Sediminicoccus sp. KRV36: one gene and its partner. The main gene of each other region encodes a partner of the protein of the gene in region 2 in a complex. Links are inferred from orthologs where the notes say so. Each region holds a gene or a part of one and is shown on either strand. Other genes may lie near its edges.

What was found.
Region 1: the proteins of LHU95_RS10595 (region 2) and dnaN are in contact, whole or in part, in a solved structure (PDB 1OK7), measured with the Escherichia coli proteins. The link is inferred for Sediminicoccus sp. KRV36 from one-to-one orthologs.

What each region holds. Positions count from the first base shown.
Region 1 is NZ_CP085081.1:3,865,859-3,880,925, forward strand. What follows is about bases 10,941-13,766. They hold dnaN (DNA polymerase III subunit beta), read right to left. Parts: upstream 13,005-13,766; coding sequence 11,877-13,004; downstream 10,941-11,876. Other genes in these bases: recF (DNA replication/repair protein RecF), read right to left, coding at 10,941-11,663; dnaA (chromosomal replication initiator protein DnaA), read right to left, coding at 13,239-13,766. Outside these bases: LHU95_RS18280 (hypothetical protein), read right to left, coding at 1-475; LHU95_RS18285 (transposase), read left to right, coding at 714-1,418; LHU95_RS18290 (tetratricopeptide repeat protein), read right to left, coding at 1,475-2,641; LHU95_RS18295 (tripartite tricarboxylate transporter substrate binding protein BugD), read left to right, coding at 2,797-3,780; LHU95_RS18300 (hypothetical protein), read right to left, coding at 3,848-4,411; LHU95_RS18305 (cysteine peptidase family C39 domain-containing protein), read right to left, coding at 4,443-5,105; LHU95_RS18310 (hypothetical protein), read right to left, coding at 5,108-6,277; LHU95_RS18315 (hypothetical protein), read right to left, coding at 6,292-6,636; LHU95_RS18320 (cyclopropane-fatty-acyl-phospholipid synthase family protein), read right to left, coding at 6,706-8,037; gyrB (DNA topoisomerase (ATP-hydrolyzing) subunit B), read right to left, coding at 8,037-10,484; more of recF, read right to left, coding at 10,530-10,940; more of dnaA, read right to left, coding at 13,767-14,657; rpsT (30S ribosomal protein S20), read right to left, coding at 15,002-15,067. UniProt on the Escherichia coli protein: Confers DNA tethering and processivity to DNA polymerases and other proteins. Acts as a clamp, forming a ring around DNA (a reaction catalyzed by the clamp-loading complex) which diffuses in an ATP-independent manner freely and bidirectionally along dsDNA.
Region 2 is NZ_CP085081.1:2,290,427-2,305,597, reverse strand. The notes cover bases 11,992-14,921. They hold LHU95_RS10595 (DNA polymerase IV), read right to left. Parts: upstream 14,126-14,921; coding sequence 12,857-14,125; downstream 11,992-12,856. Other genes in these bases: LHU95_RS10590 (PhoX family phosphatase), read right to left, coding at 14,270-14,921; LHU95_RS10600 (outer membrane beta-barrel protein), read right to left, coding at 11,992-12,739. Outside these bases: LHU95_RS10665 (surface-adhesin E family protein), read right to left, coding at 22-519; LHU95_RS10660 (RidA family protein), read right to left, coding at 638-1,033; LHU95_RS10655 (NAD-dependent epimerase/dehydratase family protein), read right to left, coding at 1,030-2,025; LHU95_RS10650 (diaminopropionate ammonia-lyase), read left to right, coding at 2,072-3,208; sn-glycerol-3-phosphate ABC transporter substrate-binding protein UgpB, read left to right, coding at 3,300-4,661; sn-glycerol-3-phosphate ABC transporter permease UgpA, read left to right, coding at 4,771-5,652; sn-glycerol-3-phosphate ABC transporter permease UgpE, read left to right, coding at 5,718-6,539; sn-glycerol-3-phosphate ABC transporter ATP-binding protein UgpC, read left to right, coding at 6,539-7,612; LHU95_RS10625 (tripartite tricarboxylate transporter substrate binding protein), read left to right, coding at 7,655-8,653; LHU95_RS10620 (DUF1330 domain-containing protein), read left to right, coding at 8,658-8,951; LHU95_RS10615 (thioesterase family protein), read right to left, coding at 8,978-9,415; LHU95_RS10610 (tripartite tricarboxylate transporter substrate binding protein), read left to right, coding at 9,501-10,454; LHU95_RS10605 (tripartite tricarboxylate transporter substrate binding protein), read left to right, coding at 10,615-11,580; more of LHU95_RS10600, read right to left, coding at 11,864-11,991; more of LHU95_RS10590, read right to left, coding at 14,922-15,171. UniProt on the Escherichia coli protein: Poorly processive, error-prone DNA polymerase involved in translesion repair and untargeted mutagenesis. Copies undamaged DNA at stalled replication forks, which arise in vivo from mismatched or misaligned primer ends.

The DNA of each region.
Region 1 (15,067 bases), 1.6 Mb from region 2 along the record:
CAGGATCAATTTGAGTGCGCACAACCCCTTTAGGCCGATCCTCTCTATCATATCCAAACTCACCCATCCAGTATTTACGTTTACTACGAAGCTGACTGTATAAAGGATGATTTTCTGGAACCGTTGGCGAAAAGTAAGCATCGCAGAAATGAGTTGCCTTCGTCGCTGGCCCTGAAAACAAGTCGGCTAATTTCTTCTGATCTTCAGGACTAAGAGCGTCTATCGTATCAAGATCCGCAAAGGCTACTAAATCTATATCACCTGGATCTGCCTTATTTGAAACAAAACTTCCATCAATAAGTTGAACGCACGCAACTCCGAGGGCTGAAAATTCACTACGATGGCGAATATAGCCCTCGATGATTGCACGCCTTGTGTTTGATGCTGGAAAAGCTGTGACAAAGTGTTCTACGATACCTTCAACATCCATGTCATGGAGGCCAGCATCAAGATATCCATCAGAATTAAAATTCAATTTTTCCTCCCGTGTTAGGTCTAAATTTGCTACGCGAGGAGCACTGGCCCCACGTTGGCCAGCTCGCAGGACTACGCCAACCAACATTTAAACAATGCTAGCTGAGCTTATCCGCGCCTCATAGGGGTTTTTACGTAGCAAGATCGCCGTTTCGGTTTCGACGTGCTTCACCGGTCGGCAGAATTCTGCGACGCTAAGTCTGCCTCTCGACGTCAGAACGTTCAATCAGAGCCAGTTTTTGTTCTTGTTTTGTTCTTGTTTTGTTCGAACCGTCATGTTACGTTTTGCCATGCGCATCCGCCCCCTCCTCCCCCCTGAACTCCGCGAACCCCGCACCTACTCCCGTGGCCCGCGCCCTCCCCGCCCGGCCAGGATTCTGGTGCCCTATGACCGGATGACGGATGCGCAGTGGAGCATCCTCTCCCTCCACCTGCCCGTGCCGGCGCGCGGGCGGCCCTGTGACCAGCGGGCGCGGATGGATGCGATTTTCCGCGTGGCGGCGACCGAGGGCGCTTGGCGGGAATTGCCGGCGGCTTACGGCAAGGGTTCCTCGGTCGCGCGGCATTTCCAGCGGCTCGCGAATGCGGGGGTTTGGGAGCGGCTGTTGCGGGCGCTGGCGGCCTCACCGGCCGGGTCTGTGCTGCGGGAGATGGAAGGGTTGATCTGCCGGGCGGCGCGGCGGGCCATTCGCATCCGTGGCCTCGCGCTGATCATGCTCGCGCGGCGGCTCAAGCTGATGCGCGCCTTACCCGGCCCGTCCTGGATGGTGGCCGATCCGGATTTGTCCGAAAACATGCGCCAACTGAACATCCGCGAGCGAATTCTGGGCTGGCGGCAGGACAAGCGCGGCACGCGCGACTTCCTGCGCATCCTGAAAACCCTCCACACCCTCGCCGGTGGCCGCGCCTCAATCCCCCGCACCCTCCGCGAGTGCTGGAAATGAAGGTGCAGGAAACCAAGTTTCCTGCTGGGGGTCAGGGGGCAAAGCCCCCTGGTCTCTCACCGCGCCAGCCGCACCAAAACCCCCGCCACATCACGCCCCTTCTCCGTCCGCAACACGGCGTCTTCGCGCGCCACCAGCCGCAGCCCCGCCGCTTCCGCCAGGGCCAAAGCATGTTCCGGATTGTGCCGGAAGCGCAGCCCTGCCCCCAGCGCCACCTCGGCCTCGCCCGCTTCCAGGCTGAACAGCGCCGTGCCTCCCGGCTTCAGCGCCGCCTGCATGGCGGCCAGGGCCGGCGCCAGGTCGCCCAGGTAGTTCAGCACATCGGCGGCGGCGATCAGGTCCCAGGCCTGCGGGCTGCGCGGCAGGAATTCCAGCAGATCCGCCTCATGCAGCGCGTGATAAATGCCGCGCGCCCGCGCCTGGTTGAGCATGCGGGGCGAAAGATCCAGCCCCTCCAGCCGGGTCGCGAAGGGCTTCAGCGCCAGGCCGGAAAGCCCGGTGCCGCAGCCCAGATCCAGCACGCGGCCCTTCGGCAGCCCTTCGATCATCGCGGCCAGCAGCGCGGGCGTGCGATAGGCCAGCGCGCCCTCCAGCTCCGCATCGAAGCGCGGCGCGAAGGCGTCGAACAACTCCCGCACATAGGCGGCAGGCGCGCGGCTGGGCACAGGCCCGGCGCCGAGCGCCGCAAGCAGGAAGCCGGCCTGCTCGGCCAGCGGGCCGCGCACCTGTTCGGCCGCCGCGCGGGCCGCGTCCATCCGCCCCGCCTCGCGCGCGGCATGCGCCAAAGCGAGCCAGGCTTCGGGCGCCTCGGGCGCCAGCCGCGTCGCCTGGGTCAGGGGGTCGAGGGCGGCCTCCGGCTGGCCCGCCGCGGTGAGGGCCTGGCCCAGGTTGCGCAGGCTCATCGCATCGGCGGGGTTGCGCTGGATGGCGCCGCGCAGCGCCGCGATGGCCTCGGCCAGGCGCCCGGCCTCGGCCAGGGCCGCACCCTGATTGGCCAGGAACAGCGCGGAATCCGGCGCGGCCGCCACGGCGCGCGCGGCATGGGCCAGGGCGGCGGGCAGATCCCCGCGCTGCCGCGCCGCGACGCCCAGCAGATTTTCCGCATCCGGGTGGCCGGGGGCCAGGCGCAGCGCGCGGCGATAGAGGCTCACCGCCTCATCCAGCCGGCCCGCGCGGTGCCGCGCGATGCCGCGATGCAGCAATTCCTCGGCAGTGATGGTCACGCGATGGAACTCACGGGGACGGGCTGCGTTTCATGCATGGCCGATAAACAATCCCCGGCGAGGAGGCCAGTCGCTTTGCGATTGCAAATGCCGCGAAAGGTGACGAAGAAGCCACTTCGTCACTTGCCTGTCAAAAAATTCCCCTGGAGGATCTCATGCCCCGTTTGACCCGGCGCCAGCTGCCGGCCCTCGCCGCCGGATTGCTCGCCGCCCCCGGCCTCGCCTCGGCGCAGGCATTCCCGAGCCGGCCGATCACCATCATCGTCCCCTTCGCCGCCGGTGGCCCAACCGATACGGTGGCCCGCCTGCTGGGCGAGGCGATGGGCCGGGACCTCGGCACCTCCGTCGTGGTCGAGAATGTCGGTGGCGCGGGCGGCACGCTGGGCGCGCAGCGCACCGCCGCGGCCCGGGCGGATGGCTACACGCTGCTGGTGCACCACATCGGCATGAGCACCATTCCCACGCTGTATCGCCGTCTTGCCTATGACGCGATCAATGGCTTCGAGCCGCTGGGCATGATCACCGAAGTGCCGATGACGATCGTCGCCAAGCGCAACATCGCCGCCAATTCCCTGGCGGAGCTGGTGGCGCTGGTGCGGCGGGACCGGGACAAGATCAACCTGGCCAATGCCGGCGTGGGTGCGGCCTCGCATCTGTGCGGCCTGCTGTTCCAGCAGGCGATGAACGTGCCGCTGACGACCGTGCCCTATCGCGGCACGGGCCCGGCGATGAATGACCTCGTCGCCGGCACCGTGGACCTGATGTGCGACCAGACGACCAACACGACCGAGCACATCCGCGCCGGCACCATCAAGGCCTTCGCGGTGACGACGAACACGCGCGTCGCCTCCCTGCCCGAGCTTCCGACGGCGATCGAGGGCGGGCTGCCCGGCTTCGAGGTGAGCGTCTGGCACGGCCTCTATGCGCCGCGCGGCCTCAATCCGGAATTGGTCACCCGCCTGTCGCGCGCGCTGCAGACGGCGCTGCGTGACCCCGGGCTGATCCGCCGCTTCGCCGATCTGGGCACCGAGCCCGTGGCGCAGGACCGCGCGACGCCGGCCGCGCATCGCGCCTTCTGGACGGCCGACATCGCCCGCTGGCGCCCGGTGATCCAGGCGGCCGGGCAATTCGCCGACTGAGCCCGCGCGCCGGAGCACCGGCTGGGCCGCGCTGCCCCATGGCCCCCGATGCCGCGCGCATCGGCGGTCAGGGTCGGGCGGCGGGCGGTGCTTCGGCGAGGCGAAACCCGGCGGGGAGTTGGAACAGTGCCGGGTCGGGGCGGGCCAGGCGGATGTCGCTCTGTCGGGTTTCCAGGACGAGGCCGCCGGCCGGGCTGGGTTGCCATTGCCAGGCTTCCAGCAGGACGCCGTCCCGCCGGCAGGTGTTGCGCTCCACCGCATGCCATTGGCCACTCACGCCGCGCAATTCGATGATGAAGGTGACCTGGCCGCGGCTGCGCTCCTCGCGCTCGCGCCGGTCCTGCGGCGCGGGTGCGGCGGTGGCGGGCGGCGGCGCGAGGCGCAGGGCCACGGCGGGCTGGGCGCTGGTCAGGAAGACCGCATGGAATTCGGGGGTGATGAGGGTGACCAGCCGCCCCTCGCCAGGGCCGCGCGCTTCGATGCGCTGCCGGGGGCCATCGAGCGTCACGCGCGCGGCCGTGGCCGGCGCGCCGCCGGCGGAGGTGAGGCGCATGGCGCTGTATGCGGGCTGGCCCAGCCGCGCGCAGCGCGGATCGGCCCTAGCGGGCGCAATGCCGGTGGCGAGCGCCATCACGATTGCGAGGGGGGCCGCGCGCCGCATCTCAGAACGGAAGCGGAAAGCCGGCCGGCGGCACGGCCGTCTGGATGGCGCGCGAGACACTCCGCTCGACCGAGACGCCATCGCGCACGGCCTGCAAGGGCGAGCCCTGGGGCAGGGCCCCGCCACGCCGCCACACCGCGAGGACGGCGCCCGTGAATTCGCGGCGGAACTCATGATCCAGCATCGTGACCTGCCCCTGGATGGGATCGGCGATGTAGTGAAACCCATCGCGCGAGGCACGCAGGACGGAGAAATGCTGCCACGCGCCCTTGTCCAGATGCACGATCACCGGCCCCGCGATCTGCGGCAATTGGGCCGCGTCAATCCGTGCGGCCTGGGCGGCGAAGCCCAGCCGCTCGGCCGCGAAGGTGATGTCCTCAAGGGAGAAACCCTGCTGCTGTTTGCTGCGCCAGGCCGCCTCGCCCGGGTAGCGCTGGCGGAGGATGGTGATGACCTCTGCCTCGGTGGTGGGGCGGCGCAGGAAAAAGGTGAGCAGCGTCGCCAGCGAAGCGCTGCCGCAGGAGAATTCCAGCACCTGGCGGACGACATGGGCGTAGCGCCGCTCCTGCCAGGATTGCGGCCGGCGCATCAGCGCCTCGCCCGCCGCTGCCGGAGACGCGGAGAGTGCCAGCAGACCGAGTGCGATACGACGCGTGGGGGGCATGTTCAGAACCTGTATCTGAGGCCGAGGCCCAGTTGAACATTCGGGCTATCCGAGACGAGGCCGAAGGCCAGCGCCGGCTCCAGCCAGAACTGGGTGCCGAGGCGCTGGACCAGCGAAAGGCGCAGCGCGGCGGACTCGCTCGCGGTGTTGCGATAAGTGATGGAATTGGCCTGGAGGGCGGAGGTGTAGCTGCCGATGAAGGTGAAGCCGAGCGTCGAGCGCTCACTCAGGGCAAAGCTGATGCCGGCATTGTAGTTGATCCGGCGACCGGGGCGGAAGGTGATGCCCGATTGTTCGAGCGGGAAGACATATTCGTAGGAAACCCCGCCAAACAGCACCAGTGGGTCCACCGTCTTGAAGAACTGGACGCCGCTGCGCAACGCCCATGCGCCCCGCGTGGAGATGGCCTGGGTGATATCCACCGGCACCAGCTCCGCGCTCAAGCCGGTGGCTGGGCTGATGAAGGGCGAGGGCCCCGTGGGTGTTACCACGGCCGCCGTGAAGACTGCGCCGGGCCAGAAGGGGCGCTCCCCCCAACCCAGGATATTCACCTGGGCCGAGACATCCCCGATGCCACGCGTTTCACGGTCGGAGATGAGGCTTGGCGAACGCTCGAAGCTGCGGGTGGATTGGAAAAACGGTGCCGTGATGGCGGCTTCGACACCGGCCATGATCCCCAGCCGCGCCGTGAGCACCGCCGAGGCGCTGCGGTCCGCCGAAATGATGCGCCGGTCCCGCAGATAGCCGAGATCGAGCGAAGCTTCGGCCTGGCCTGGGCGCAGCGTGACAGCCTGGTCACGGAAGACGAAAGCCTCCTGCGGGATTTCCTCGTCATGCGGGTCGCGTGTGCGCGAGGGCGGCATGGCCGGTGGCGCCGTGGGGGGTGCGGGGGGCGGCGCAGCGGCGGCAGCTGTGGCGCGGGGCGGACGGGGCGTTTGCGGCGCCCGCTCCAGCTGCTCAAGCCGGCGTTCGAGCAGGCGGATTCGCTCCAGCAGGCGCGCCTGCTGCGCTTCGGCCGAGGGCGCCGCGGCCTGGGCATCGGCTGGCGCGGGATGGAAGGCCAGGAGTGCCGCGGCGGCAGCACCGCGGACACCCCAGGCGCCAGCACGGCGCTGGCCGATGGATTTGCCGATCCTGCGGAGCGACAAGGACCAGACATTTTGTCTGTTCATGGGCATCGCAAGCACTACATGCCGATGCCGGAATAGTATGCCGCGTGGTGGCTGAAGATATAAGCATAATACGCGTAGAAAGCCGCGGTCTCATACCAGCTTTTTTCAGATGGCGTGTTCGATCCCGCATAATATCGGCCATAGAAGGAATAGACATACGCCGTATATGAATAGGATACCGCCAAGCCGCCGTAGTAATCCGCCGTGGCGCCGCGCGCGGTAATATCGCGTGAGGCTTCCAGCGACAGCGCCTCAATGGCGGCCGTCCCGAAGACGGGGCTGCGCTCGGCGCGGATAGGCACGAAGGGCAGGGCAGCGAGAAACAGGACAGTGGCAGCGATCAATCGGAGCTTCTTCACGGGGACCATCCTTTTTTGGGGGTCCCTGAAGCTATCGCGGCCGGATTAAGACAAGGTGAAGCGGCCCGGTCAGGCCGCCGGAATCGGATAGAGATCGCTGCGGGTCAGCGGTAAGCCCGATGGACCGCGCGTGCGCTTGGTGGCAACGGTCTGGAAAATGCAGACCGTGCCTCGCTCGAAGGCGATGGCGCAGCCCGCCAGATAGAGCAGCCAGATGCGCGTCTTGGCCGCACCGACCTCGGCCTCCGCCGCCGCGCGATTGGCGTAGAGCCGCTCGGTCCAGATACGGCAGGTGCGGCCGTAATGCTCGCGCCAGTTTTCCGTATCGTGGATTTCGAAGCCGTTGCGCTCCATGGAATCCGTGCTGCCACCCAGGTGGTCCAGTTCGCCACCCGGGAAGATGTAGTTCACCAGTGCGGCGAATTCGGGCCGCTTCTTGCGGAATTCGCGCTCATTCTTTTTCATCGGGCGCGCGATGGCGTGGTGCAGATAGATCCCGCGCGGGCGCAGCAGCGAACGGATCTGGCGAAAGTATCCCTCGCGATTGTCGAGGCCAATCGCCTCATACATCCCGATCGAGGCGATCTTGTCGAACTCCATGCCCGCCAGGCTGCGGAAGTCGCGCAGCTCGATGGTGACGCGGTCCTCCAGGCCCAGGCGCTTCACCTTCGCCATGGCGAAATCATACTGCGCCTGGCTCAGCGTCACGCCATGCGCATGGGCGCCGTAATGCTGCGCCGCGTGGCAGATGAGGCCGCCCCAGCCGCAGCCAATGTCCAGCATGCGGTCACCCGGCTGCAGCCGCAGCTTGCGGCAGATCATGTCCAGCTTGGCCTGCTGCGCCTCGGCGATGCTGTCGTCGCCATGGGGGAAATAGGCGCAGGTATAGACCATCTCGGGGTCGAGAAAGAGCGCGTAGAATTCGTTCGAGAGGTCGTAATGGAACTGGATCAGCGAGGTGTCGTCGCGTCCCGCCTCGAAGCGCGCGGTCTGCGCGCCCGCATAGGCGTGGCTCGCGCCCTCAAGCTTGCGGTCGGGCGTGCCGGGTCCGAACAGAAAAGGCAGGAGAGCGCGGATCGCCGCGAATGTGTTGATCTGCTTCAGCAGGCCGCGTGTGCGGCGCGTACCGATGCGGTCCGCGAAGGCCAGCAGGCTGCCGCCTTCCAGGTCAATCCTGCCCTCGGCCATCAAATCGAACAGCGTGGCCGCGCGCGGCTTGCGCAGCAATTTCGTGATGGCGGCCGGGTCGTTGATCGCCAGTGCGAGGTCGCCACTCCAGCGCGGCCCCAGTGGCACCGCTTCGCCATCCCAAAGCCGCACCGCGAGGTCGAGCTCAAGCTTGCTGCCGAGATCGGTGATCACGCGCCGCAATGCCGCGATCCGGGAATCAGGCGGGGTCATCACACGTCCAGATTCGCAACCTTGAGGGCATTGCCCACGATGAAGTCGCGGCGCGGCTCCACCACATCGCCCATCAGCGTGGAGAAGACGCTCTCCGCATCCTCGGCATCATTCACCCGCACCTGAAGCAAGGTGCGGATGGCGGGGTCCAGCGTGGTCTTCCAGAGCTGATCCGGGTTCATCTCGCCCAGGCCCTTGAAGCGCTGGAAGGAGAGGCCGCGCCGGCCCTGCGCCAGGATGCGGTCAAACGCGGCGAGTGGCCCGCGCACCGCGGCCTCATTGCCGTCAAAGGCCAGCTTGGCGCCGGCTTCGAATTCGTCGCGCAGCTTCGCCCGCCGCTCATCCAGCCAGCGGGCCTCGGTGCTGCGCAGCGCCGCGGCCGAGAGCGTGTGCCGTTCGGCCACGCCACGCACCATGCGGTGCATGTGGATGCCCGCCTCATCCACGCTGGCCTTCCAGCCGCGCTCGGAAGGGGGCGCCATGGCATCGAGGCGCGCCACGAAATCCTGCGCCCCTTCCAGTGCGCGCTGCATGTCGGGCGTGAGGATGCCCGCCATGGCCGCCTGCTCCACGATCTCCACCGGAACACCGGCAGCGAGGCGGCGAATGCGCGAGGTGGTCTGCCGCAGACTTTCCACCACCTCGGCCAGCTCGGCCTCCACGGCGACGCGGCCATCGGCCAGCGTGATCTTCGCGTTGCTGGTCGCCTTCTCGATCAGGTAATCCTCCAGCGCGCGGTCATCCTTGAGGTAGCGCTCATCGCTGCCGCGCTTGGCCCGGTAGAGCGGCGGCTGGGCGATGTAGAGATGCCCGCGCTCGATCAATTCAGGCATCTGCCGGAAGAAGAAGGTCAGCAGCAGGGTGCGGATGTGGCTGCCATCCACATCGGCATCCGTCATGATGATGATCTTGTGGTAGCGCAGCTTGTCGGCCGAAAATCCGCCCCGTGCCGGCTCGCCCGTGCCGATGCCGGTGCCGAGGGCCGTGATCAGCGTGCCGATTTCGGCACTGGCCAGCATCTTGTCCATGCGGGCACGCTCGACATTCAGGATCTTGCCCTTGAGCGGCAGGATGGCCTGGTTGGCGCGGTTGCGCCCCTGCTTGGCGGAGCCACCGGCGCTGTCACCCTCGACGATGAAGATCTCGCTCTTGGCGGGGTCCTTTTCCTGGCAATCGGCCAGCTTGCCGGGGAGCGTCGAGATATCCAGCGCGTTCTTGCGCCCCACCTTCTCGCGCGCCAATTGCGCCGCCTTGCGCGCCACGGCACTCAGCACGACCTGGTCGAGGACGAGCTTCGCCTCCTTCGGATGCGTCTCGAACCAATGGGAGAGCGCATCGGCCACAGCCATGTGCACCACCGGCTGCACCTCGGAGGATACGAGCTTGTCCTTGGTCTGCGAGCTGAATTTCGGATCCGGCACCTTGACCGAGAGCACGCAGGTCAGCCCCTCGCGCATGTCATCGCCGACGAGTTCGATCTTTTCCTTCTTCGCCAGATCCTCGGCGTATTTGGAGACGATGCGCGTCAGCGCCTGGCGGAAGCCCGCCTGGTGCGAGCCGCCATCGCGCTGCGGGATGTTGTTGGTGAAGCAGAGCATCACCTCACGCGGCGAGGAGGTCCACCACATCGCGAGCTCGACGCGAATGCCCTCGCCTTCCTTGGCGATGACGCTGATGGGCGGCTTGAAGATCGGGTCCTTGCCCTTGTCCAGCCACTCGACGAAGGCGACGAGGCCGCCATCGAATTTGAACTCGGCGGTTTGCGCCGGCACATGGCGGTCATCGCGGATGGTGATGGCGAGGCCCGAATTGAGGAAGGCCAGTTCGCGCAGCCGGCGCTCCAGGATGTGGAAATCATACTCCACCTGGGTGAAGGTGCCGGCCGAGGGCTTGAACGTCACCTGCGTGCCCTGGTGATGCGGGCTTGGCCCCACGATCATCAGCGGCTGCACCGTGTCGCCATGCTCGAAGCGGATGAAATGCTCGACCCCACCGCGCCAGATGCGCACTTCCATCCATTCGCTGAGCGCGTTCACCACGGCGGCACCCACGCCGTGCAAGCCGCCCGAGACCTTGTAGGAATTCTGGTTGAACTTGCCGCCCGCATGCAGCCGCGTGAGCACAACCTCGGCCGCCGAGACGCCTTCCTCGGCGTGGATATCCACGGGGATGCCACGCCCGTCATCGGTCACGGTCACGCTGCCATCGCCGTTCAGCACGACATCCACGCGGCTGGCGTAGCCGGCCTGGGCTTCATCCACGGAATTATCAATGATCTCGAAGGCCATGTGGTGCAGGCCCGAGCCGTCATCGGTGTCGCCGATATACATGCCGGGGCGCTTGCGCACCGCTTCCAGGCCACGCAGCACAGTGATCGAGGCGCCGGTATAATCGGCATCGGAGACCTGGTTCAGGGGGTCGTCACCGCTGGGGGAATCGCTGCTCATCGGGAATCGGAAAACCTTCGGAAAGACCTGGGCTTTATGCCAGTTTTACGCGCCCAGGGACAGGGGTGCCGGATGCGCACCGCCAGGGGTGATTCGCCAGTGCTCGGCCTGGTCTGCAACAGGCGTGAAAACCCCGGCATCCGTGCCCGTCAGGAAGCTTTGCGCGGGCAGTGCTGCCAGCGCGTCAAAGAGGGCCGCGCGGCGCTCCTCATCCAGATGCGCCGCCACCTCATCCAGCAGCAGCAGGGGGGCGAAGCCGCGCGCGGCCGCGATCAGGCCCGCATGGGCCAGCACGGTGGAGATCAGCAGCGCCTTCTGCTCGCCCGTGGAGCACAGCCCGGCCGGCATGGCCTTGGCCGCGTGGGTGAACAGCAGGTCCGCGCGGTGCGGGCCGCCCAGCGTCGCACCTGCTGCCGCATCGCGGGCCCGTGCGGCCGCCCAGCTGGCGCGCAGGGCGTCCTCGGCGGCCAGTGCCGGCATCTCCGCCAGCAGGGCCGCGGCAGGGCATTGCAGGGCCAGGATGGCGGCCGGGAAGGCACCGGCCGCGCCACCCTCCATCGCGGCGTTCAGCCGCGCCACCAAGGCCCGGCGTGAGGCCGCGATGGCGATGCCGTGCCGCGCCATCGCATCCTCCAGCCCGGCCAGCCAGGCGGCCTCGGCCCGGCCCTTGGAGAGCAGGCGGTTGCGCCCGGCCATGGCCGCTTCATAGGCAGTCACCTCACGCGCCAGATGCGGCTCCAGCGCCATGGCCAGACGGTCCAGGAAGCGGCGGCGGCCACCAGCACTTTCCTGAAACAGGCGGTCCATCTGCGGCGTGATCCAGACGGCGGCCACACGCTCGGCCAGATCGGCCTGGGTCCGGATCTTCTCGCCGTCGAGGCGGAAGGCCCGGCGCTCGGCGCTGCCCTCCTCCAGGCTGCCCGTGCCGATTTCGAAACCGCCCAGCCCATCGTCGAAATGGCCGGAGACGCTCCAGGGCGGGGTGGCGCCCGCGGCCACCTCGCTGATGCGCGCGCCGCGCAGGCCACGCCCCGGGCCCAGCAGGCTGATCGCCTCCAGCAGATTGGTCTTGCCCGCGCCATTGGGGCCGGTGAACACCACCATGGGCGCGCCAAAGCGCAGCTCCGCCGCGGCATAGGAGCGATAGCGCGTCAGGCGCAGGCGGGTCAGGCGGAGCATGGACCGCAGGGGGCTTTGCCCCCCGCACCCCCCACCAAAGGCCGAAAGGCCTTTGGAAACCAATTGTGGGGATGGCGGAGAGGGGCGCGGAGCGTGCGTCGGGTCAGCGGTTCAGCCATGCCCCTCTCCGCCATCCCCACCAAAACGGGTTCCGAGGGCCTGGGCCCTCGGCGGGGAGCGCGAGGGGCAGAGCCCCTCGCCGGCCCTGGTCCGTCAGACCCGCATCGGCATGAGGACGTAGAGCGCATCATCATCCGCCGCGTCCTGCACCACGGTGGGTGCACTACCGTCGGAGAATTTGAAGCGCAGCGTCTCGCCCACCTGTTCAGTAATGTCGTTCAGGTAGCGCGCCTGGAAGCCGATCTCGATGGGCGAGGAGGCATAGGTGACCAGGCCCTCATCCAGTTCCTCGCGCGCTTCGCCCTGCTCGGCGCTGGAGGCGGTGAGCAGGAGGTTGTCGCTGGAAATGCTGAGCTTCACCGGGCGCGAACGCTCGCTGGAAATGGCGGCCACGCGCCCCACGGCATTGGCGAAGGCCTGCGTGCCGACTTCCATGATCTTGTCGTTGTTGCGCGGGATCACGCGCTCGTAATCGGGGAAGGTGCCGTCAATCAGCTTGCTGGTCAGCGTCACGGTGCCGACGCGGAAGCTGATTTTGGTGTCCGAGAGGCGGAACTCGATCTCGTCGCGGGTTTCCTCGGCGAGCTTGTTGAGCTCATTCACCGTCTTGCGCGGGATGATGACGCCCGGCATGGCCGCCGCACCATCCGGGACATCGGTTTCCACGCGCGCCAGGCGATGGCCATCCGTCGCGGCCGCGCGCAGCTTCTTGCCGCCCGCATCCTCGGCCACATGCAGATAGATGCCGTTGAGGTAGTAGCGCGTTTCCTCGGTGGAAATGGCAAAGCGCGTGCGGGCGATCATGCCGCGCAGCTTGGCCGCTTCCAGCTTGAACTGGTGCGGCAGGGCGCCCTCCGTCATCGAGGGGAAATCCTCGACCGGCAGCACCGGCAGGCTGGTGCTGAAGCGGCCGGCACGCAGTGTCAGTGGCGCATCGCCGCCCTTGTGGTCGAGTTCGACCGTGGCGCCATCGGGCAGCTTGCGCACGATTTCATAGAGGGTCTGCGCCGGTGCCGTGGTGCGGCCCGGGCGCGCGACCTGCACGCCGGGCACTTCCTCGACGATGGCGATCTCCATGTCGGTCGCGGTCAGGCGCAGCGTGCCTTCCTTCGCGTCCAGCAGGATATTGGCCAGGATGGGAATGGTGTTCCGGCGCTCGACCACGGATTGCGTGTGGCCCAGTGCCTTGAGCAGGATGGCGCGCTCGACGCTGAACTTCATCTCTCCCGGTCCCTTGCTATCCGAAGGCGCAGGCGCGATTCGCCGCGCGAAGGCGTGTTTCCTGTAGCATTGCAGTGCGGTGGGGCAAAGCGCGCTTGCGGGAGGGCTTTGCCCCACCGCACCCGCCCACCAGGAAACCCGTTTCCTGGACCTTCATTCGTTTGGTAGATCAGTGATTTAAGGGAGGTGCAGGAACCTAAGGTTCTTGCTGGGGTGCGTGAGGGGCAAAGCCCCTCACATCTCGAGCATTTTCCGCAGCAAGGTCACATCCTCCGCAAAGGACGGGTCCTCAGCCATGAGTTCGGTGATCTTGTTCACCGCATGCAGCACCGTGGTGTGATCCCGGTTGCCAAAGCGCCGCCCGATCTCGGGCAGGGAGCGCGAGGTGAGTTGCTTGGCCAGATACATCGCCACCTGCCGCGGCCGCGCCACCGCGCGCGCGCGCCGGGCCGAGGCCATTTCCGTCAGGCGGATATTGTAGTGCTCGGCCACCTTGCGCTGGATGTCGTCAATCGAGAGCCGCTTGTCATGCGCGCGCAGAATGTCGGAGAGCACCTCCGGCACGCTTTCCAGCGTGATCGGACGGCCGAACAGCTTGGCATGCGCCACGATGCGGTTCAGCGCGCCTTCCAGGTCCCGCACATTGGAGGCGATCTTGCGGGCCAGCAGCTCCTGCACGCGGGGCGGGACTTCGACGCCCGAGATATTCGCCTTGGACTGCAGGATGGAGAGGCGCAGCTCATAGGTCGTGGCGTGCAGATCGGCGACGATGCCGCCGGAGAGGCGCGTGCGCAGCCGGTCCTCGATGCCCGAGAGGTCATTCGGCGCCTTGTCGGCCGAGATGATGATCTGCTTGCCGGCGTCAATCAGCGCGTTGAAGGTGTGGAAGAACTCCTCCTGAGTGTTGTCCTTGCCGATCAGGAATTGCAGGTCATCCACCATCAGCACATGGACCGAACGCAGCTGCGTCTTGAACTCCATGGTGTTGTGGCTGCGCAGGGCCGCGATGAAGCGGTACATGAATTTTTCCGCCGACATATAGGCGACGGAAAGGCCCGGATCCTGCTCGCGCAGGGACCAGGCGATGGCGTGCATCAGATGCGTCTTGCCGAGGCCCACGCCGCCATAGAGAAACAGCGGATTGAAGCCGGCCTGGGCCGGGCGCTCGGCCACGCGGCGCGCGCAGGCATGGGCGAATTCATTGGGCTTGCCGACGACGAAACTGTCAAAGGTGAAGCGCTGATCGAGCGGCACCAGCCAGTCATTGCGGACGGGCTCGGCCAGGGGCGCCGGCGTGGGCGCGAGGCTTTCCGCGAGGGAGGAAACCTCCTCTACCTCGTCTTCCAGGACAGGCTGCACCGCGCGGCTGGTCGCCTGGACGCGCAGTTCCACGAGCCGGATGCCGGGCATCTCGGCCTGGCAGAGCATGCGCAGGCGGTCGCCATAATGATCACGCACCCAGTCGCGCAGGAAACGCGTGGGAAGATGGACGAGCAGGGCCTCGCCCTCGACGCCCGCGAGGCTCATCTGGCGCAGCCAGTTGCGGTATTCGACGTCACCCACCTCCTGACGCAGGCGCGTGCGAACGCGGGCCCAGCAGGCGGCGATTTTTCCGGCGTTGGGCGTGGGGGTCTCGCCCGTATCCTGATCCATCCCTGTCCTCAGTCTCTCAACGCGTCCACCACCGCGAAAAGGGGGGCGGGCCGCATATCGGTTGCGTCATTTTGAGGGCGAGGGCGCCCCAAACCTACTTCCCGAGAGAAAACAGCCCTTTAGCGTCGGATGGCGCCGGCCGGGCCAGTCACCATGAACCAAAGCTTAACCTGAGATGCTCTCAGCCATGAAGCGCCACTTCATCCGGTTTGTTAAAAACAACCCGGAGTGTGACAAACAAGCCGCAATGTGACGACGAGGCGCCACAAGAAAAAGCTCCGCCATCAGGAGGTCAATTGACCTCCAGGCGAAGCCCTTCTGCTTGTCAGTATTGGGGTATTATTTTACGCGGTGGCGGTGTTGATCGCCTTGATCCGCGCCGACAGGCGCGACAGCTTGCGCGCCACGGT
Region 2 (15,171 bases):
CCCGTTTGAACGGATGAGGCGCTAACGGCGCGCGGCCCGGCGCGGGTTGCGGCAGGCGGCGTTGACGAAGACATCCATGAAGCTGCCGGTCCCCACATCGCGGCTGCCACTGGGCCCGCGGGCCGGCTCGCGCAGCGCCTCATCCACCGCATTGCGCTGGGTGTACCAGATGCCGAGGATCGGGCTCCAGCCATGCGGATCGCAGCGGAAATCCGCCAGATACGCCGCACTGCGCGCGGTGCCGCCCGTCTCGGGCAGGCGAATGGGCTCCAGCAGATTGATCACCATCCAGGCGCGCCGCGTCCCATCCGGGCTGATCACCACCTCCGAGGCGACGAAGGCTTCTGCCATGCGCGCGCCCCGCGTCAGGGGAATGCGGCGCCAGGCCCGGCGCGGCGCCATGGCGAGGCCGGGCGGCTCGGCCGCCGGGGCCGCGGGCTCGGCGGCGGGGATGGCCGGCGGGCTCGCGATCAGGGGCGCCACGGTCTCGCAGCCCGCCAGGATGAGGGGCGCCAGCATCAAAAGCATCACCGCCGCGCTGCGCGAAATCGCCATCGCCCATTCCCCCCTATGTCGGGAATGACGCTCCCACGCGCAGGCCGTTGCGTGAAGATGATTCGCAACCCGCCATGGCGGCTCAGAGCGCGACGACCAGATCCACCTCCACCAGGGCGCCGAGCGCGAGGCCCGTGACGCCCACCGTGGTCCGCGCCGGCAGCCCGCCCTCGGGGAAGCTGGTTTCCCAGATGGCGTTCATCGCGGCGTAGTCCCGCGCGAAATCCGTCAGGTAGATGCGCGCCATCACCGTGCGCTCCCAGGCGGCACCGCATCCGGCCAGCACGGCCTTCAGATTGGCGATGACCTGCTGCGTCTGGGCTTCGATCCCGCCCGCCACGCAGCGGGTGTTGTCGGCCGGGTCGGTCGGCATCTGGCCGGTCACGAAGAGGAAATCCCCGGCGCGCACCGCGTGGCTGAAGGGAGCGACGCGCTTGGGGCCGTCGCTCAGCACGAAGCGCGTGATCTCCAGGCTCACAGGCCTCGCTCCGCGCGGGTCGCGGCCAGGTCATCCTCACGGAAGGCAGCGAGAATCTGCGGCACGCCCTCCTGCGGGGTGAAGCCCAGGGCGCGCGCCCGCGTGGCGGTGAATTCGGCCGGCCAGCCGCCGACAATGCCGGCAATGGCCGCATCCGGCTCACGCTTCACCAGGGCCCGCTCGGCGGGGCTGAGCGCGGCCAGCATCTCGCCCACGCTGACGGCCAGCCCAGGCGGGTTGATCCCGCGATCCACCCCGAGCGGGGCGGTCTCCATCACCGCCGCGTGGAACAGCCAGTCCACCGCGCGGCGGGGCGAGCAGACCCAGACGCGGAAATCCTCGCCGACCGGCAAGGGCGTCTCAAGCCCCAGCAGAGGCTCCCGCAGGATGGCCGAGAAGAAGGAGGAGGCCGCCTTGTTCGGCCGCCCCGGGCGCACGATCACCGTGGGCAGGCGGATCGAGACGGCATCCAGGAATCCCTTGCGGCTGGCATCCTGCAACAGCAGCTCGGCGGCGGCCTTCTGCGCGCCGTAGGAATTGGTCGGGATCTGCCGGGCATCATCGGGCAGCAACGCCGCCTGCCCGCCGCCGAAGCTTGCGACGCTGGAGGTGAACAGCACGCGCGGCGGGGCGGCCAGGCCGTGAATCGCCGGTCCAGCAAGCTTCCGGCAGGCTTCGATCACCGTAAGCGTGCCGTGCAGATTCACCCGCATGCCGAGATCGAAATCCGCCTCGGCCGCCGCACTCACCACGGCGGCGAGGTGGACGACGAGCGAGGTTCCGGGCGGGATGGCGGCCGAGACATCGGCCAGGCTCGCGACATCGCCGCCCAGGCAGGTCACCGGGAAGGGTGCTGCCAGCGGCCTCGGGGCCGCCAGGTCGAACAGGACCAGGCTGGTGACGGGCTGGCCGCCCAGATGGCCCTCCGCGGCGAGCCGCTCGGCGAATTTGCGGCCAAGGAAACCCCCGCCGCCCAGAATGGTGATTTGCATGGGGGCAGATTGCCCCCGGGCGCGCGTCCCGCCAAGCTCACGCCCCATGCACCCCTTTCGCCTGGTCCTGAACCGCCATCACGGCACCCCCGGAATCATCGTCCTGCCCGAGGGCGGCTATCGCCGGGCGCGGCGGGAAATCACCAGCTGGCCCGGCTATGCGCCGACGCCCCTGCATGCGCTGGACATCCCGGGCGTCGCCTCGGTGCATTTCAAGGATGAGAGCGGGCGCTTCGGCGTGGGCAGCTTCAAGGCGCTGGGCGGCGCCTATGCCGTGTGCAAGCTGCTGGGGGCCGAGCTGGCCCGCCGGGGCACGGCGAACAACGCGAGCGGTGCTGCGCTGGAATCCGGCCAATACGCCCACGCCACCGGGCAGATCACCGTCACCTGCGCGACGGACGGCAATCACGGCCGCTCCGTTGCCTGGGGGGCGCAGCGCTTTGGCGCCAGCTGCGTCATTTTCGTGCATGAAAATGTCAGCCAGGGCCGGCGGGACGCCATCGCCCGCTTCGGCGCCGAAATCCGCGTGGTGCCGGGCAATTACGATGACAGCGTGCGCGCCGCCCAGAATGCCGCCGACGAGCATGCCTGGTTCGTGATCAGCGACACCTCCTACCCCGGCTATACCGAGCCGCCGCGCGATGTGATGCAGGGCTATCGCCTGATGGCGGAGGAAGCCATCACCCAGATGGCCGGCGTGGTGCCCACCCATGTCTTCGTCCCCTGCGGGGTGGGCGGCGTGGCGGCGGCTGTCGCGGTGCAGCTGCGCGCCATGTGCGGCACCGCCCCGCGCCTGATCCTGGCCGAGCCCGAGGAAGCCGCCTGCCTGACCAACAGCCTGGAAGCGGGCGAGCTGCGCGTGGTGACCGGCGCGCTGGACACCCTCATGGCGGGGCTGGCCTGCGGCGAGCCCTCCCTGCTCGCCTGGCAGGAGCTGGAGCGAAGCGCCTTCGCCGCCCTCACCGTGCCCGATGCGGTGGTGGGCCCGGCCATGCGCGCGCTGAAGGCCCAGGGCATCGAGGCTGGCGAATCGGGCGTGGCGGGGCTGATCGCCCTTGAAGGCGCGCTGGCCGAGCCGATGGCGGGCGCGCTGCTGGGCCTGACGCCGGAAAGCCGGGTGCTGATCTTCGGCACGGAGGGCGCCACGGACCGGGCGCTGTATGACGAGCTTACAGCGGATTAACCCGCTTCACGGAACTGCCATTTTAGTGTCACATGGGGGCAATGATGGGGGCTTAGGCGCCACCCATCGAAAACACGCGGGAGAGCCCATCATGTTGCGTCGCACACTCGGCAAGGCCGTTCTTGCTGCCCCCCTGGCTGCCCCCTTGGCCGCACCTGCACTGGCGCAGGGCGGCCCGATCGAGATCTCCTTCTGGCACGGCCTGGCCCAGCCGCTGGGCGGCCTGCTTGAAGAAATCGCCACCGAATTCAACGCGAGCCAGCCGCGCTTCCGCGTGGTGAGCAGCTTCCGCGGCTCCTACCCCGAGACGATGGTGGCCGCGATTGCCGGCTTCCGCTCGGCCACGGCGCCGCACATCGTGCAGATGTTCGAAGTGGGCACCGGGACGATGATGGCCGCTGGCCGCGCCATCAAGCCGCTGCATGAATTGCTGCGCGAAACCGGCGTGACCATTCCCTTCGACGACTACCTGCCCGCCGTGCGCGGCTACTACTCGCTGGCCGATGGCCGGATGATGGCGATGCCGTTCAACTCCTCCACGGCGGTCATGTTCTACAACAAGGACGCCTTCCGCCGCGCCGGGCTGAACCCCGATGTGGCGCCCAAGACCTGGGCCGAACTGCGCGCCGCGGCCACCCGCCTGAAGGCCGCGAATGTCGAAATCCCCGTCACCACCGCCTGGCCGACCTGGACGCAGATCGAGCAGATGAGCGCGATCCACAATACGCCGCTCGCCACCCTCGACAACGGCTTCGGCGGACTGAACGCCGAGCTGCGGATCAACAACCCGCTGATGGTGCGGCACATCAACGCGCTGATGGAAATGGGCCGGGAGGGCACCTTCCGCTGGGGCGGGCGCGATGCGGCGGGCGATGCGCTCTTCGCCAATGGCTCGTCCGGGATGGTCTTTGCCTCCTCGGGCGCGCGGGCGCGCTTTGTGCGGGAATTGCCGGGCGGCATTGCCAATCTGGGCGTCGCCATGCTGCCTTATTATGATGATGTGCAGGGTGCGCCGATCAACTCCATCATCGGGGGTGCGGCCTTCTGGGCAATGAATCGCGGGCCGAACGCCACGCGCTCGGCCGATGAGAATCGCGGCATCGCGGAGTTCTTCGCCTATCTGGCGCAGACCCGCGTGGTGGCGAACTGGCACACGGCGACGGGCTTCCTGCCCGTCACCAAGGCAGCCTTCGAGCAGGTGAAGACGACCGGCTTCTACACGCAGAACCCGGGCGCCGATATTCCGATCGAGCAGCTGCTGCGCGGCGGCGGTCAGATGACGGGCAGCAGCCGCGGCATTCGCCTGGGCGGCTTCGTCGAAATCCGCACCGCGATGCAGGAGGAGATGGAGCGGGCACTGCAGGGCCAGCAGACGGCGCAGCAGGCGATGGACAATTCAGTGACGCGCGGGAATGTCGTCCTGCGGAATTTCGAGCGCACGAACCGCGGGTGAATTGAGGGGCGTTGCCCCTCAAACTCCACAGCAAGAACCTCGGGTTCTTGCATCTCCGATGAGTGATGGTGGGTGTGGGAGGGCTGGGCCCTCCCACGGAAAGGATGACATGGAAAAGAAGGTCTACTTCCGGGGCATTGCCCTGCCCTACCTCCTGCTCCTGCCTCAGATCATCGTCACAGGACTTTTCTTCTTCTGGCCGGCCGCGCAAGCCGTGCGGCAATCCTTCCTGCGTGAGGATGCCTTCGGCCTCTCCAGCCAATTCGTCGGCTTCGAGAATTTCACCGATGTGCTGAGCGACCCGACCTGGTTGGATTCCGCCTTCCGCACGCTGCTGTTTTCGTCTTCCGTCGCGATCCTGGCGCTGGCCTCGGCACTGTTTCTCGCTGTGCAGGCGGACAAGCACATCCGCGGCGCGAACACCTACAAGACGCTGCTGATCTGGCCCTATGCCGTCGCACCCGCCATTGCGGCCGTGCTCTGGCTCTTCATGTTCCACCCGAATATCGGCATTTTCGGCCGCGCGCTGAACGCGATGGGCATCCCCTGGAACTACAAGCTGAATGGCGACCAGGCGATGCTGCTGATCATCCTGGCCGCCGCCTGGAAGCAAGTGAGCTACAACTTCATCTTCTTCCTGGCCGGGCTGCAGAGCATTCCGAAATCCGTGCTGGAAGCCGCCGCGATTGATGGCGCCCGGCCGATGCGGCGCTTCTGGACGGTGGTGTTCCCGCTGCTCTCGCCCACCGCGTTTTTCCTGCTGGTGGTGAACCTCGTCTACGCCTTCTTCGACACCTTCGGCATCATCCACTCGCTCACCCAGGGCGGGCCCGGCAAGGCCACGGAAACGCTGATCTACCGCGTCTATACCGATGGCGTGATGAACCTGAATTTCGGCTCCAGCGCCGCGCAAAGCGTGATCCTGATGATCCTGGTCATCGTGCTGACCATGGTGCAGTTCCGCTATGTCGAGCGGAAGGTGCATTACTGATGGCCGCCAAGCTGGACATCAACCTGCTGGCCGACCGCACGCGCCGCCGCCAGCGGCGGGAGGCGATGGTCACGCATCTGTGCCTCATCCTCGGCGTGCTGATCTTCGCCTTCCCGATCTACCTCACCATCATCGGCTCCACCCATGATGTGAACACCATCGGCCGTGGCGATGTGCCGCTGCTGCCGGGTGGGGAGGGTGCCGCCAATTACAGCCAGGCCTGGGGTGTTGGCGGCGGCCGCTTCATGGGCGTCCCGGCGGGTGTCATGCTGTTCAACAGCATCATCATGGCGGTCTGTGTGGCGGTGGGGAAAATCGCCATCTCGCTCACCTCGGCCTACGCCGTGGTGTTCTTCCGCTTCCCGCTGCGCATGCTGTTCTTCTGGCTGATCTTCATCACGCTGATGCTGCCGGTCGAGGTGCGCATCATTCCCACCATCCAGGTGATGGTGGACCTCAACATGACCAATTCCTACCAGGGGCTGATCGTCCCGCTGATCGCCAGCGCCACGGCGACGCTGCTGTTCCGGCAATTCTTCCTCACCATCCCCGATGAATATGTGGAAGCCGCCAAGATTGATGGCGCGGGACCCATCCGGTTTTTCCTGGATGTGATCCTGCCGCTCAGCCGCACCAATGTGGCGGCGCTGTTCGTCATCCTCTTCATCTATGGCTGGAACCAGTATCTCTGGCCGCTGCTGATCGTGAATGACCGCAGCATGGAAACCATCGTCGTCGGCCTCACCAAGATGATCGGCAGCGGGGATTCGCAGAATGAATGGAATGTGATCATGGCGACGGCGGTGCTGGCCTTGCTGCCGCCCATCGCCGTGGTGGTGCTGATGCAAAGATGGTTCGTGAAGGGCCTGACGGAGACAGAAAAGTAATGGCCACGCTGACCCTTCGCGACATCAAGAAATCCTTCGCGCAAACCCCCGTTCTGCATGGCGTGGACCTCGAAGTCCGTGATGGCGAGATGATCGTCATCGTCGGCGCCTCGGGCTGCGGAAAATCCACCCTGCTGCGCATCGTGGCCGGGCTGGAAACCGCGACCTCGGGCGATGTCATCATTGACGGCCAGAATGTGACCCCCCTGGAGCCGGCCGATCGTGATGTGGCGATGGTGTTCCAGAACTACGCGCTCTATCCGCATATGAGCGTCTTCCAGAACATGGCTTACGGCCTGAAAATCCGCGGCATGCCCAAGGACCAGATCGTGAAGCGCGTCGATGAGGCCGCAACACTTCTGGGCATCGGTGCCCTGCTGGAGCGCAAGCCGCGTCAGCTTTCGGGCGGGCAGCGGCAGCGCGTGGCCATGGGCCGCGCCATCGTGCGCAACCCCAAGCTGTTCCTGTTCGACGAACCCCTCTCCAACCTCGATGCGAAGCTGCGGGTGCAGATGCGGGCCGAAATCCGCCAGCTCCAGAAGCGCCTGCACGTGACCAGCCTCTTCGTCACGCATGACCAGGTGGAGGCGATGACGCTGGGGGATCGCCTGGTGGTGATGCATGCAGGCCACGCCGCGCAGATCGCAACCCCCATGGAAATCTGGGAAAAGCCCGCCGATACCTATGTGGCGGGCTTCATCGGCAGCCCTTCGATGAACTTCCTGCCGGCCACTCTGATGGAGGGTGGGGGTGCGGCGCGGCTCGACGGCAACGGGCTTGTGCTGCCCTTCCAGGATGGGGCGCGCGCCGGCGCGCCCGGCCGCAAGCTGACGTTGGGCATCCGGCCGGAGCATCTGCGCATCGGCCAAGGCGGGCTCGACCTGCTGGTGGATCTGGTGGAGCCGCTGGGTGGGGAGAGCGTGCTGCACGGCAAGCTGCCGGACGGCACGCCGCTGACGGCGCGCCTGCAAGGGGCCAGCTATCACGACGGCCCGATGGGCGTGATCCTGCCGCTGGAATCGCTGCATGTGTTTGATGGCGAAACCGGCAAGAGGATTGAAGCCGGGCGCTGAAGCCCCCAATCTCCCGGGTAATCAAACGGGAGACCACGTTCCATGCTTCGTCGCCATGCGCTCGCCATGGGCGCACTCGCGCCCTTCGCCGCCCGCGTTCCAGCCGCCACGGCCCAAACCGCCACTGACTGGCCCCATGCGCCGGTGCGCTTCATCGTCCCCTTCGCCGCGGGTGGCCCCACCGATATTCCGGCGCGCATGATCGCGGAGGAGATGTCCAAGGTACTGCCCAACCGGATCGTGGTGGAAAACCGCACCGGCTCGGGCATCATCATCGGCACGGATCTGGTGGCCAAGGCGCCGAAGGATGGGCTGACGGTGCTCTACACCACGGTCGGCCACGCCGTGGTGCGCGCGCTGTTTGACCGCGTGCCCTTCGATCCCATCGCGGATTTCACGCCGGTGGCACTCGTCGGGCAAATCCCGATGATCATGATGGTGAACAACGCCTTCCCGGCGCGCACCCTGCCGGAGCTCATCGCCCTGGTGCGCGCCAACCCTGGCCGCTACGACTATGCCAGCAGCGGCAATGGCGGCGCCGTCCACCTGGCCTCCGAGCTGTTCCTGCACATGGCGGGCGGCCCGCAGGGCCCCTTGCGGATGAACCACATCGCCTTCCGCGGCTCCTCGGCGGCCATGCCCGATGTGCTGGCCGGCCGCATTCCGATGATGCTGGACGTCGCGGCCGCCACCATTCCCTATATCCAGCGAGGTGAGCTGCGCCCGCTGGCGATCTCGACGCGCGCGCGCAGCCCGCTGGTGCCGCAGATCCCGACCTTCATCGAGCAGGGTGTGGCCGATTACGAGGCCTATACCTGGCATATGGTGCTGGTGCCCTCGGGCACGCCCGCCCCCATCGTGCGCGCCATCAATGCCGCCGTGAACCGCGCCGCATCGCTGGAGAATATCCGCACCCGGCTGACCGAGATGACCATGCAGGTCGTCACCGACAGCACGCCGGAAAGTGCCGCCGCCTTCCTGCGCGCCGAGATCGGCAAGTGGGAGCCCATCATCCGTGCCGCCGGCATCAAGGTGGAGTAGAAAAATGGCCGCTTATCTGATTGCCAACATCACCGTGAATGACCCGGCGCGCTTCGCCGATTACCGGGACCAGGTGGCGCCGATGATCGCAGCCCAGGGCGGGCGCTACCTGATCCGCGGCGGTGCGGTGACGGTGGTGGAAGGCGAGCCCGGCTTCAACCGCATCGTCGTGCTGGAATACCCGAGCATGGAGGTGCTGAAGCGCTTCTATCACGGCCCCGAATACGCCCCGCTGATCGCGCTGCGCCAATCCTGCACCATCTCCCACGTGGCCCTTGTGGAGGGCTACGCGGGCTGATCATCGGGGGGCGGCAGCGCCCCCGCTCACCCTGGCTTGGCGTTGTCGCGCTCGATCATGAGCTTGCGGGCTGCCTCCGGGATGGGCGTGCTCGCACCATCCTGGACGCAGACCAGCAGCGCCTTGCACTCGAAGCACAGGCCGTTCTTCCACATCGCGTATTCATGCACGAAGCTGGTGTTGCGCAGGCTGGGCACGCGCAGCGTCAGCAGCACGTCATCCTCGAAGCCCAGCGCCCGGATGTAGCGCGCCTCCAGCTTGGCGACGACCGGCCCTGGCTGGTCCGCCCGGAGCACCTGGCCGAGGGAGCGCCAATGCTCCACGCGCAGATCCTCGAACATCACCAGATAGGCCGCGTGGTTCACATGGCCGTAGAGGTCGCATTCGGCCCAGCGGATGCGGTGGCGCACCGCGATGTTCCATTCGCCCTCGACGCCGAATTCTTCCAGCAGCGATCCGTGCATGCGTGCTCTCCTCTGTTGCAGCGCAAGCTGGACGAAAACCCGGCTTGCATCCACCCTCATGCTCCAAGGCAGCGGGGAGAGAGGCATGCGGCGCAGAACGCTTCTGGCGGTGGGGGGGCTTGCCGTCCCGGCCGTCGCGCGGGCGGCCTGGCCGCTGGACCGGCCGATCGAGGTGATCATCCCCTTCCCGCCCGGCGGCGGCGTGGACCAGATGGGGCGCCTCGTCGCGCACCACCTGCCGCGCCATCTGCCCGGCGCGCGCACCGCCGTCATCAACCGCCCCGGTGCCGGCGGGCAGATCGGCTTCGAGGTGCTGTTCAACGCGGCCCCGGATGGCTTCACCATCGGTGCCGCCACCAACACCGCCATGCACGCCATCGCGATCGAGCGGCGCCCGCGCTACCGGCCGGATGAATTCACCCTGCTGGCCAATGTGGTGGATGATCCCGGCGCCTTCTGGGTCACCGCCCGAAGCCCCTGGCGCACGCTGGAGGATCTGCGCCAGGCCGCGCGCGGCCGCCCGGGCGAGATCGGCGTGGGGACGGCGGGCATCGGCTCGGATGACCATATGCTGCTGCTGGCCTTCGAGGCCGCGGCCGGCGTGAATCTGCTGCATGTGCCCTATGCGGGCACCGCGCCGATCCAGCGTGATCTCCTGGTCGGCACGCTGCCCATCGGCGCCTTCAATGGCAGCGAGGCGCTGAACCTGCTGCGCGATGGGCGCATCCGGGGCCTGGCGCAGGGTGGGCCCGAACGCTGGGCGCCGCTCGGCTCCGTGCCGACCTTTCGCGAGGCGGGGCTGGACGTGCTGGGCGGCTCCTCACGCGGGATCGCGGGCCCACCCGGCCTGCATCCGGAAATCACCCTGCAATATGAGCTGGCCTTCACGGCCATGCTGGCCGATGCCGATTTCCTGCGCGACGCGGCGACCCAGGGCTTCCCGATGCGCCCGCTGGTCGGCCGCGCCTATCGGCAGATGATGGCGGCGGATTACGCGGGGCTGCGGGGGCTGTGGGAGCGGCGGCCCTGGCGGGAATAGGTCTGCCGCAGCGCCCGCTCTTTGGGTGTTGGCGGGCTGACGCTCGCCAGGGAATGGCTTCGCCCCGGGGGTTCTTTCGCAGCACGCTTGGCCGGTAAAGACGGCGCTTGCTTCCGTGCTCCCCGCCGTCGCACCCTCCCTGCAAAACAGGGAGGACATCATGATCCAACGTCGCGCATGGCTCGCGGGGGGCGCAGCAATGCTGGCCCGTCCCAGCCTGGCCCAGGCGGCCTGGCCCGCCGAACGCCCCGTCGAGGTCATCGTCCCCTTCCCCGCCGGCGGTGGGGTGGATGTGATGACGCGGCTGATCATGCCCATCGTGGCCGCGCAGATCCCGGGGCTGCGCCATATCGTCACCAATCGCAGCGGGGCCGCGGGGCAGATCGGGCTGGAAGCCACCTTCAACGCCGCCCCGGATGGCTACACCCTGGGCGCCACCACCCTGCCCGCCCACAACGCCATCCCGATGGAGCGGCCCACGCGCTTCCGCGCGATGGATTTCACCTTCCTCGCCAATATCGTCGAGGATGCGAACTGCTTCTATCTGCGCGCCGACAGCCCCATCACCACCCTGGCCGATCTGATCGCCGCCGCCCGCGCCCGGCCCCGGCAGATGACCTATGCCACCACCGGCGTCGGCTCGGATGATCACCTCTTTATGCTGGCCTTCGAGCAGGTGGCGAATATCCCGCCGCTGATCCATGTGCCCTTCGCGGGGGCCGCACCGCTGATCCCGCAACTGCTGGGCGGCCATGTGGATGTGGCGGCGATCAATGTGGGCGATGCGTTGCAGCTCAAGCGGGAGGGGCGCCTGCGCATCCTGGCGCAGGCCAGTGCCACGCGCTGGAGCGAGGCCGCCGATGTGCCGACCTTTCGCGAGCTGGGGCTGGATATCCTGCATGGCGCAGCGCGCGGCATCGTCGGCCCGCCCGGCCTGCCGGCCCCGATCACGGAGCGCCTGACCCAGGCCTTCGCGGTGGCGATGCGCGATGGCGATTTCCTGCGCGAGGCGCAGCGGCAATTCATGCCGCTCAATCCCCTCTCAGGCGGCGAATACCGCGCCATGGCCCAGCGCACGGAGGGCCAGCTGCGCGCCCTGTGGCAGCGGCGGCCCTGGCGGGAGTGAGGCGGGGGCTTGCGGCGCTGGCACCCAAAGTTCTGGCCGTACACAGCCGTAGCGGTTGAAAATGCACGGTCGGCATGATCCCAAGGCGGGTCATGCGCCCATGCACGGCGCGCGAAAACCCGCCGTGCATGGCATCGCGCATTGCTATGGCGGCGCATCTTGCGGGCGCTGCCGTGGTGGCTGGCGCTGGTTCCGCTCGCAAGGGCGCACGGTACAATCTCCAGCCCCCTGCTATCCAAGCAACCTGATCCGCCCCAACGAAATCGCTTGAACGGATGACGCTTCAGAAGCGCCGGTTCAGCGTCAGCGTGGCCCCCTGCGTGACCAGCCCGCCGGAGGAATTGCCGATCAGCGCGCCCGTGGTGATCGCGCCCGCAGGACCGTTGGGGTTGCTGAAGGTGCTGTAGTAATTCCCCGCCTGACGTTGCGTGGCCGAGGCGGTGTAGGTGAAGTCCAGAAACCAGGAGGGGGTCACGAAATACGTGGCGCCCACCACCAGCATGGCCCCCCAGACCCAGCCGGAACTGGAGAAATTCTGCGGTGCGCCCGAGATATCGCTGCGGTTCCCGTTGATGTCGGCAAAGCCGATCAGGCCATTCAACTGGGTGTTGAGCCGCGTCAGCGTCGGCCCGGCACCCAGATAGAGAAAGCCCCGCTCATAGGAACGGCCCAGGAATGGCGTCAGCGCCACCTGATGCTCGGACCGCGTCTGATAGGAGCGCACCACGCCATTGCCCAGGAAGGGGACCGTCAGCCCGCTTTGGGTATAGGTATAGGCGCCGGCTTGCGGCAGCAGCGCATTGGGCGTGGTGGCGGTGGTACCGAGATAGCTGTAGCCGGCCTTCACACCCCAAAGCCAACGGCTTTCCGCGAAGTTCTGATAGTAGCCGATCTGGGCCGAAGGCGCGAAGCCGACCTCACTCCCCATCGGCACCCGCGCCGGCCCCGCGGCCGATCCGCTCGAGACCCGGACGCCGTTCTGATAAACATCCGACAAGCCCAGCGCATAGACATTCTGCGTCCCGAAATTCGTGACGTTGAGACTGCCGCCGGCACCGATATAGAGGCCATGCGTCGGGACTGCGAATTCAGCCCCGCTGCCCTGCGCCGCGGCCTCTGGAATGCTCGAAATACATATACTGAATAAACATGAAGCCATGGAATATCCGATCGATTTTCCATGAAAAAGAGCGTGAGTATTCATCGTCATTCCCTCTGTATTCCTGTTTGAATCCAGGAAAATAACCCAGGGAACGTCGATTGGTTTCGGTGCCGGTTATCTTTTGTCTTTACCCGTGAGCGAACGGCCGGCCACGACGCTCGCCGCGCCAAACCGCTCCCGCAGCGCCTCGATGGCGCGCCATTTCGCCGCGCGGCGCGGCGCCGAGGGGTCCGCCAGGTCACCCTGATCCGCATCCGCCGCCAGGCACAGCGGCGCCGCCCCCAGGCCCAGCAGCCGGTAGCGCGTGCCATCCGCCGCGCGGGCAAGCAAGGGCCGGGCGGCGTCGAACAGCGTTTCCGGCAGCAAGGTGGGGCCGGCCAGGCGCGCGCTGCGCGTCAGCGTCTCGAAGCCACCGGTTTTCAGCTTGAGCACGACGCCGCCGGCCGAAAGCCCCTTCCCGGCCAGCCGCGCCGAGAGCTTTTCGCAAATCCGCCAGAGCACGCCCTCCAGCGCCGGAAGATCGGCCAGGTCCTCCTCGAAGGTCGTCTCGGCGCTGACGCTCTTGGTCTCGCGCTCGGGATTGACGGGCCGGTCATCTTCGCCGCGCGCGCGGGCGGCCAGGGCGGGCCCTTCGGCGCCCAGCCGCGCCATGGCGGATTTGGGGTCAAGCGCCGCCAATTGCCCGAGCCGGGTGATCCCGGCCGATTCCAGCCGGCGCACCGCGGCAGGCCCGATGCCGGGCAGGAAGCCCACGCGCTGCGGCGCCAGCCAGGCCGCCGCCTCATCCCCGCCAATCACGGCGAAGCCGCGCGGCTTGTCCCGCCCGGCCGCGAGCTTGGCCATCAGCCGATTGGCGGCCAGGCCGATGGAGATGGTCACCCCCACCTCCCGCTCCACATCGCGGGCCAGCCGCGCCAGAGTCACGGCAGGAGGTGCCTTATGCAACGCCTCGGTGCCCGAGAGATCCAGCACCGCCTCATCAATGGAGAGCGGCTGCACCAGGGGGGTCAGCGCCTCCATCATGGCGCGGATGCGCGCGCCCTCGGCCGCGTATTTGGCGATATCGGGCTTCAGCACCACCGCATCCGGGCAGGCGGCCAGCGCCTTGAACATCGGCATCGCGCTGCGGATGCCATAGCCGCGCGCGATGTAGCAGCAGGCCGCCACCACGCCGCGCCGCCCGCCACCGACCAGCACGGGCTTGCTCGCCAGTTCCGGCCGATCGCGCTTCTCGACGCTGGCATAGAAGGCGTCGCAATCCACATGGGCGATGGTGAGGGCGAAGAGCTCGGGATGGCGCAGCACCCGCCGCCCGCCACAATGCCGGCAGGCGGGTCCGGCGCCCGGATCGGCGCTCAGGCAGTCTCGGCAGAGGCCCGGCATCCCGTCAGGATGGGCCCCGGCCGCCCTCCCCGTCCAGCGGCTTGGAGCATCATCCGGCCAAACGGGATCGCTTGGATGGATAAAGATGCTCGAAAATCAATGGGCTGGAGGTTGTATCGTGAGCCCTCGCGAACGGAACAAGCTCTAGCTGCCGACAGGCCCGCCCGCTTCCCGCGTGATGACGATCACCGAAGGCCGGGGCGGCGCGCCCTCCACGAAATCCGGCCAGCGGGTCGAGGGGTTTTCAAAGGTGCTGCCGGGGTCCTCGCCGGGGTGCTGGATGGCCAGGAACAGCGCGCTGTCATCGGGCAGCAGCAAGGGGCCGCAGACCTCGGCCCCGGTCGGCGCCTGGTAGAACAGCCGCGTCAGCGCCCGGCCGCGCCCTTCCGTATCCGCCACATAGACGCCATCGGCGACACCCGCGGCGCTGCCGGCGCCATCGGTCGCGATCCAGATGCGGCCCTTGCTGTCGAAGGCGCAGTTATCCGGGCAGGAGAGCCAGCCATGCTCGCTCGTGGCACGGTGATATTGCGCGCCGGCATCAAGGCCCGGCTTGCCCGCGCGGAGGAACAGGCCCCAGCGCATCGTCTCGGCGGCATGGTCCGGGCGGTCGGGCGCGCCGGGCGGGATCATCTCCAGCACATGGCCATGCGCATTGGCCGGGCGGGGATTGGCGGCATTCACCTGCTCGGCCGAGCGGTTGGCGTTGTTGGTGAGCATGACATAGACGCGGCCATTGATCGGATTGGCCTCCACATCCTCCGGCCGGTCCATCGGCGTGGCCTGGAGCAGATCGGCCGCGCGGCGGGCTTCCAGCACCACATCGCCCTGGCTGCGGAAGCCATTCGCCTCGGTCAGCGGGCCGGTGCCATGCACCAGCGGCAGCCAGCGCATGGTGCCGTCGGCCTCATACCGCGCGACGGAGAGCGTGCCCTCATCCAGCAGATTGCGGTCCGGGTTGGCCGGGTTGTGCGGGCGGGCGGTGACGAAGCGATAGACGTAATCAAAACGCTGGTCATCGCCCATGTAGAAGACGACGCGGCCAT